2 regions of the Paenibacillus sp. OK060 genome follow, and region 1 is predicted to be linked to the other one. Evidence: predicted binding sites of a transcription regulator. Region 1 holds the regulator's gene; the other holds the start of a gene.
The links. The regulator LexA, encoded in region 1, represses DNA repair genes until DNA is damaged. The targets are predictions, from matches to a motif close to CGAACATATGTTCG.
Positions count from the first base shown of each region.

Region 2: addB (helicase-exonuclease AddAB subunit AddB) is a predicted target of LexA. The motif match lies at 2,667-2,680, and genes of this name have one in related genera.

Region 1 covers NZ_FNFR01000002.1:681,714-685,957, reverse strand. Annotated here, with positions in the region: gene BLS14_RS09315 (CatB-related O-acetyltransferase) at 1-321, opposite strand, end outside; gene BLS14_RS09310 (aldehyde dehydrogenase) at 871-2,172, shown strand; gene lexA (transcriptional repressor LexA) at 2,285-2,911, opposite strand; gene BLS14_RS09300 (LysM peptidoglycan-binding domain-containing protein) at 3,216-3,593, shown strand; gene BLS14_RS09295 (DUF896 domain-containing protein) at 3,690-3,899, shown strand; gene BLS14_RS09290 (hypothetical protein) at 4,026-4,244, shown strand, end outside.
Region 2 covers NZ_FNFR01000005.1:138,407-142,650, forward strand. Annotated here, with positions in the region: gene addB (helicase-exonuclease AddAB subunit AddB) at 1-2,602, opposite strand, end outside; gene BLS14_RS19260 (class I SAM-dependent rRNA methyltransferase) at 2,797-4,173, opposite strand.

The DNA of each region.
Region 1 (4,244 bases):
ATCAGCGAAAGGATAAACAGTGATCCACTCCGCATGATGATTGTTATTTCCTCCCATAAGAATAACGACACCGGCTGCGATACATACATAATTACCAATAATCAATCGATCTATTTGCCATCCAAATTCCTCAATGGGGTTGAATAAGCTCCTCGATTTGTCATCTCCCCATAAATATCTTACGCATCCATCTTCAAAAGATGAATGGTTATCGTAATAACCAGAGTAATAGGAGTAATCGCCAACTTCGATTAATGGATTGGTTACAATATCTTTTAAATACTTAATTTCAGACCAGTGATTAAATTGGTTTATATTCATTTTAGTTTCCTCGCTTCTAAGTTTTATTTCTGAGTAACTTAGAAGCGTGATGCGGTAGCCACATTCTTTAGTTTTTTTAGACGACGAATCATCTGAATCATCCTTCCTTAAGATATGAGGGCCATTGTAGCAATGACCTCTTTTTTTGTCAATCCTATTCTGATAAAGAGATGTCAGTAAGTATCCTCACTCAAAGTGTATATAATGAAGAAAAAATTCAGTAAGAGAAAATATAGACAGAACACGTGCCCACCATTTGGAAGGATGGATACATCATGTTGGACTAAAACGGGGACTGGAATAAGAATGTAAAGAGGAAGCTGGCATTCGTAGCATAAGTTTTGGCATATTAGTGTTAAGGCTTTTAATGTAGTCAATAAGAACCAGAATGGTTAATTAAATTATGATCATATCGTTGAAGCGAGAGTATGTTTTAATTGTTTGCTCTATTTTTACAGTATCTATATGTTGATAGTTTCATATAATTGCGTTATAATTCATTTATGTTTTTAGAAATTAAATTTTGGACAATTAATTGGAGATGTTAATATGGAACAAGAGAAGCAACTGGTTGCCGAACAGCGGACATTTTTTTATACAGGTCAGACTAAGTCTATTGAGTACCGTATTCGTGCTCTTCAGCAATTAAGACAGGGAATTGAGAAATATCAACAACGTATTCTTGACGCACTTCGTGCGGATCTAAATAAATCTGAAGCAGAGGCTTATGGCTCTGAGATTCGGATCGTGTTGGGTGAACTAGATTTTGCATTGGAACATTTGGAGGAATGGGCTACACCAAAACCTGTGCCTACAAATTCTGCTATACCTGATGGAACAAGCTTAATTTATCCTGAACCTTATGGAGTTGCTCTTATTATTGCACCTTGGAACTATCCGTTCCAACTGGCTTTCGGCCCTCTAATTGGAGCCATTGCTGCGGGTAACTGTGCCATTATTAAGCCGTCTGAATTAACCCCAGCCGTGTCACGTCTGACTTATGATTTGATTCATGAGATATTTCCTAGTGAGTACCTGGCAGTTATGGAAGGGGAAGTCGAGACGAGTACGGCATTGTTGAAAGAAAAGTTTGATTATATTTTCTTTACAGGCAGTACAGGTGTTGGCCGCATTGTTATGAAGGCAGCTGCTGAGCATTTGACTCCAGTTACGTTAGAACTAGGTGGTAAGAGTCCGGTCATTGTCCACCAGGATGCAGATTTGAAGCTGGCAGCTCAGCGCATTGTGCGCGGTAAATTCCTGAATGCTGGGCAAACCTGTGTCGCTCCAGACTATTTGCTTGTGCACGAGGAAGTACATGACAAATTATTGGAATTGATCGGTGCAGAAATTCAGGATAAATTTGGAGACGATGTGATGAGAAATGCTGATTTCCCGCACATTGTCAACGCACGTAACTTTGATCGTTTATCGGTGTTACTCCAAGATGGCAAAGCAATGATCGGTGGACGTTCTGAACGTGATCAGCTGCTCATTGAACCAACAGTACTGGGGGAAGTGGATTGGAAATCCCCAGTGATGCAAGAAGAGATCTTTGGTCCAGTTCTTCCTGTATTTAAGTATACCGACCTCAATCCCATGCTAGATGAGATTGTTCGCCGTCCAAAACCACTGGCATTATATCTCTTCACTCAGGATGAGGATCTGCAGAATCAGGTTCTGAATCAAGTATCTTTTGGTGGTGGTTGCATTAATGATACATTGTCTCATATGACATCACATTATCTTCCGTTTGGCGGCGTAGGAGAAAGTGGAATGGGTTCCTACCATGGTCAACAGAGTTTTGATGTGTTTTCTCATCATAAAAGCATTCTTAAACGCAGCGAATAATCTACTAACGTAGAACAATATAAGTTGTATAAGAAAAAAGAGGTTGTCCCGTTGAACGGGACAACCTCTTTATGTATCTTATTGTGAGAGCTCTGTACAACTTCAATACATATTAATGAATATCACGGAAAAGGCCAATGACTTTGCCCAGGATGCTAACGTGTTTCAAACGCAACGGTTCAAAAGTCGAGTTTTCCGGTTGAAGACGAATATGATCTTTCTCTTTGTAGAACGTTTTAACCGTTGCTTCATCGTCTTCAGTCATGGCTACTACGATATCGCCGTTATCTGCAGTTTGCTGCTGACGTACGATAACATAGTCTCCGTTAACAATGCCTGCTTCAACCATACTGTCTCCCACGACCGAAAGCATAAATACTTTCTGTTCGCCTACATAATGCGTAGGAAGAGGGAAGTAATCTTCGATATTTTCTGTTGCTGTGATTGGAACCCCTGCAGTAACTTTACCCACGACAGGAATGCGAGCAACGCTGTGAGCAAACTGATGTGAATGCTCTGACTCTTCCTGGCTGAGAAGTTCAATGGCTCTTGGTTTGGTTGGGTCACGTCTAATCAGACCTTTCTTCTCCAAACGATCCAGATGTCCATGTACTGTAGAGCTGGAAGCCAACCCAACGGCTTCACCAATTTCGCGTACGGAAGGAGGATACCCCTTCAACCGGACTTCATTGCGTATAAACTCCAGAATAGCCTGTTGCCTGCTGGATATCTTCGACATACCGTATCAACCCCATTTTAGTAACGTTTGGGAAAATTATAACATAGAACCTCCGTTCGTACAAACATAAGTTCTAAATAAAATGCCATAAAATCAATGTTTTTTTGCAAATTAAGATGAAAATTTTCTTTTGGTCTAATCAAATACTGCAAATGACAATTCCAATACAATAGAAGAAAGATAATAGAATGTAGTATCGACAAAAAAAAGCGAACAATTGTTCTAAAAAGTTATTGTACAAAACATGTGTTCGTGTTATATTAATTTCAACAGATAGGAACAAACGTTTGGAGGTCGATATTTAATGAGATATTCTACTTATCAAAGTATTTACGAACCGGTGCATTCAGAAGTGGTTGAAACTAACATAAGGAATTTTAAAAAGGTTTTTGCAAAAGGTAATGTCCCAACTTGGGTCTTGAAATTAATAATCGTAAGCTTAATTATACTGGTTGGATGTAGTACAGTATTGACTGTGTTCGCTGGCAATGAGAACGATCTGTTGCCTGGGGGGAAGATGGCAGTTTCACAAGGAGATACGCTATGGAGTATATCATTGGATCACAAACCTGAAACAATGGATACACGTGTATATATAGAAGCAATCAAGAAAGTGAATCAACTTCATTCAACTTCAATACAGGTGGGGCAAGTCTTAATACTGCCTCAATTCACAGATTAAAGCTGCATATCCACACGCGCTAATGCGTGTCAGCTTGACAAGCTGCCCTTAACATGTCAAAGTTAATATGACTTTGTATTTTTGGAGGGGACAAGCTTGGATATAGATAGTCTGGTAGCACGTATTAATGAATTGGCCCGTAAGCAAAAATCCACTGGATTGACAGAGGAAGAGCTCGCTGAACGTGCCAAACTTAGAGAAATCTATTTGAATAACATTCGAAGCAATTTCAGACAACAACTGGATACGATTGAAATTGTAGATGATGAGAACGATCAAGGCCACCAAGGCAAACTCAAACATTAAGGAAACCTAATGATATCATTATGATATTTAGGTTTTTTCCTGTTATCTAGAGGTTGCAAATTATAGGGGGAAATGTTGGTTTGCAGTTATGTAAGCCGATACAAAGAACATCTAAGGGGGATTCTCATGTCGCGTTCGTTCGAGAGAACGGTTCGAAAAAATTCTAAGCAGTTGAATCAGCAACGTAAAAAAAGCGGTAAACCGGTTTTTGGCACACCAGGTGAGGACGTATTTAAAGGACGCAGTCTTCTGTTTCCTATTTTTCTGATCGGACTAGCATTCCTGTACCTCTTTATGAGTACATTTCTTGTCAAAGCTCCGATGACCACTTGGGACTGGGTGACC
Region 2 (4,244 bases), on a different contig from region 1:
GCTCCACGGTGTGCTCCGCTTCCTTCCGACATTCATCCGGAGACAGACTGCCCCAACTGCGATTCTGCTCACGCAAACGCATGGCAAGCTGACTCAAGGCAGCATGGAACAATTGTCCTATATCAGGGGCTTGCAAGCGGTACAACTGGCGCTCTTTCAGTCGCAGCCCATGGGATGCAAAATGGGAGAACGCACACGCCACAAAACGCTCCATTCTGGAGACACTGGTCCTTACCTCTGTACCATATAATCTACGGCTGGTAGCCGTACGTAAAGGTAACGCCCGATTGCGATAAAAGACCGATCCAAGCAATTGTTTCAGCTGAGGTCTGCTTGTCTCCCGAGAGACATGCCAGTTATAGATCGCCCACCACATTTCAGGAATATCTTCTCCACGGCCCCATCTGCGCAACTGTCCGATGAGATAAGAGAGGCTCTGACCAGGATGAATAACATAAGACCAGTGCACCTCTTCAGCATTTGTAACCGGCGGCTGGGCAAGTAATGGCTGCTCATGTAGACCGAACATCTTACGTACATGTCGTACAATTTCTGAGGGTAGCAATGTTTTCCCTTCATCATCTGCAACGGGATAACTCAGCCATAACTGATTGCTCGCCGCTGTCAGGGCTGTATATATCAGAAAGCGTTCATCCAACATTTGTCTTGTTGCTCCTGGCCCAAGCCCCAAACCTCTCTCCGTCAACAGCAGCCGTTCCTGCTCAGTTAATACACCATCATCCTGAGGCACAGCAGGCAGTTCACCCTCTACTGCACCCAGAATAAATACATACTTGATACCCTGAAGACGTGTACGATCCATCGATCCAACCAACACTTGATCAAGCGCTGGAGGAACAAGTCCCAGCTTCAGTTCGGTTAACCCAGTCTCCATTAGCCCGGCAAATAAATCGATATCCAGCCGTTCGGCCCCCATCATATCAACCATCTGATCTAATAGATCAAGGACGGCACCCCACATTTGACGATGCTCTCTCGAACGTTCCGGATCACCCTGAGCCTTGGCTTCTGCAGACATCTGATCCAGCTTCCAAGGAATCTCGGCATCTTCCAGTAATCTGTAAAGCGCCGCACATTGGTCTTTAGCTGTCTTTGCCTTGCTCATTCGTTTCTCAAAAGCACCCAGTGGATCAACAATCACCGTACGACATTTTTCCATTAAGGACAGCATTTGTTCCCGGCCCCGGCTGCGGACATCCTGATCGTTGTCTTCCAGGGACAGGCTGGGTACATACTTCCATGGCTTGCCATCTGTCCAGCGGTATCCGTGAATTCCGCAAGCTAATATATAATTTTCGAGCTGGTCCATATCTTCACGTGTAATGGAACCGCCACGTGGGAGCAGCAGATCCGTTTTCACACAGCGAAATACATCCTCATAACGCCAGCGACGGCGAACGATATCGAGTGCTGAACGAATAAATTCCGATAATGGATGATGTAGTTCATTTCTTCTCCGATCCAGAAAGACAGGCACGCCATAATCCCTGAATAGAGGCTCAGCAATGTCGGCATATGTATCCAACTGACGAACGAGCACTGCCATATCTCCATAACGCGCACCTTCATCTTGCGCCAGACGACGCATCTCACGAAGTGCTCCTTCCATCTCAGCCCGGCGGTTCTCAGCGGCGTAAAGTCGGACACCCGCATCACGCCCCTCACTCTTCCAGCGGACTCTACGATCAAAGCCAGCCTCCAAATGCGCCAGTCCAGGACTGCCTTCATATCTTGGCAAAACTTCCAGTTGAAGCACGGTTGTCTCATTAAGAACACCCAGATCCTCAGCCATGCCTTTAAGACGTGCATATGCACTCGCTGTGGGATGGAACAGCTCCAGTTCTCCTGGAAGTGCGCCGTGGTCGTAAGCACGATCCAACGTCAATGCAATTGTGACGGAAGAAGCTTGCAGCATCAATCTTCCAATGACACTCATTTCCTGCGGGGTAAATCCCTGAAATCCATCGATCCAGATCTGTGCATCTTGCAGCAGCGTGCTCTCCGGCAACCGCTCTGTTAGTTCAGTCAACGTGTCTTCATCATCGATATATAGTTCGGTTAATTCCTTTTCATAATCACGGTATATAAGAAGCAAGTCATGCAGCTTGTCTCCCAGAATCGGTGCAGAAGAGGAAGTATTCCATGCGGAAAGTCCTTCTTCCAGTGAAGTGGGGTCAAGTTCATAACGTTTAAACTCACTGTATAGATCATTCAAGTCTCCGATAAATCCCAGCTGACTGCCTGATGCTGCAAACAGCTTCAATTCTTCCTTACGACGCTGGAGCACTTTGTAGAGCAGCATTTTTTTACCTTCAGCTCCAATGGGAATACGTGCAGAACCACCTGCCTCCTGCATTACCCGATAGGCCAATCGGCGAAAACCAAGCACTTCAGCACGCATGGTACCTTTTATAGCACCTGAAGAAACCAGTGACTGTTCGGTTCGAAACGAACTCTGTTCCGGGACCAGCAGAATCAGTGGTTTACCTTGCGGTTCCTTTTGTAGCAGGGATGTGATTTCCCGGGTAATCAGCGTACTCTTGCCGCTGCCTGCCCGGCCAATAACAAAGCTTACGGACATGTTTAATCCTCCAAACCATCACGAACAGATTTTAATTCCCAGTATAACATATCTGACTTGGTTCGGAACATACGTTTGCCACTATCCGGCAATTCCAGAGATCATATGCACGAGCATAGCAAAAAGCCCGCAGCTTATGAAAACTGTGGACTCTTTGCGTAAATGTATGTTCGACTTAAATGGAAATCGCTCGATTAATTCTTTTTGCTGCGCACTTCGAAGATGGCAAATTTCAGGTAATGACCTTCGTCTACGCCCAGAATTTGCGGGTGATCCTTACCGGCTGCTTTCCAGTCGATCAGACGCAGTACTTTGCCTGCATCTTCGGCTGCATCCGCAATGGTTTCCAGGAAGAGATCCGGACGCATGTGATATGAACAGCTTGCCGTTACCAGATACCCGCCCTCATTCACCAGCTTCATTCCTTGCAGATTGATATCCTTATATCCACGGCATGCGCCTTTAACTGCTGATTTCGTTTTGGCAAAGGCTGGCGGATCGAGGATAACCACATCAAATGTTTTACCACTGGCTGCAAGCGCTTTGGACGTATCCACTTTCTGTTCGCCAGCACGCGCACGTACGTTACGCTCATCGAGGCCTTTCACCTGCTCACGCAAGTATTGAAATGCATCCGCAACGACAAATTCGACCCGGTCAGTGAAACCGTTCAGCTCTACGTTAGTACGTGCACTTTCAATCGCATGCTCTGAGATATCAAGACATGTTACTTTTTTGGCTCCATATTTGCAGGCGTTCAATGTGAAGCTGCCTGTGTGTGAGAAACATTCCAGCACAGTAGCCCCATCCCAATAAGGGAACGTCACAACCTTGCCACTTTTATTCACAGGAAGCAACTGCTGCGTACCATCCTGCTCGGTCTGTTGGAGCGTAATGCCACTCTTGTAACCCCAACCCTTCATAAGTGGTTCGATGGCTGCACGATTCTCTCGCTGGTCAAAGAAGTACCCTGTCTTCTGGCCTTCTACGATATCCACTTTAATGAGCAATCCATTCTCCGTTACCGTGACATGACGCGGGCAATCCCCATACAATGGTCCTTTCGTCTGCTCCAAGCCTTCCAGTTCACGAATGGACACATCACTGCGTTCATAGATGCCTTCCGGCTGCATCACTTCAATTAGAGCTTGTACGATCGCTTCGCGGCAACGGTCCATGCCCAGTGTGAGCAATTGAACAACAAGGATGCTGCCAAAACGGTCAACGATCAGTCCTGGCAGGAAATCAGCTTCCCCATAAACGAGACGGTATGCCTCTCCATCCTGGATAAAACGCTCCCGGTGGCGCAAGCAATCGCGGAAACGCGCTGCAAAAAACGCGGTGTCCATCTGTTTAAACTCCAAAGGTTGATAGGCCACGACTCGAACTGTGATTTGAGATGCAGGATTATAGTATCCCGTCGCAAGATAGCGACCTTGGTGATTCAATACGTTGACCAGATCTCCCGGCTCGGGGTTTCCTTCAACAGAGGCAATTTCATTGTTATATATCCATGGATGTGCATGTTCAAGCCGCTTTTTGCGGCTGCGTTCCAGTGTAACTGATGGCAAGATAGATCCACTTCTTTCATAGTTAGTTGAAAAGATAGGCTTGGTGCAAGAGAGACCGCTGCGGTGATGGA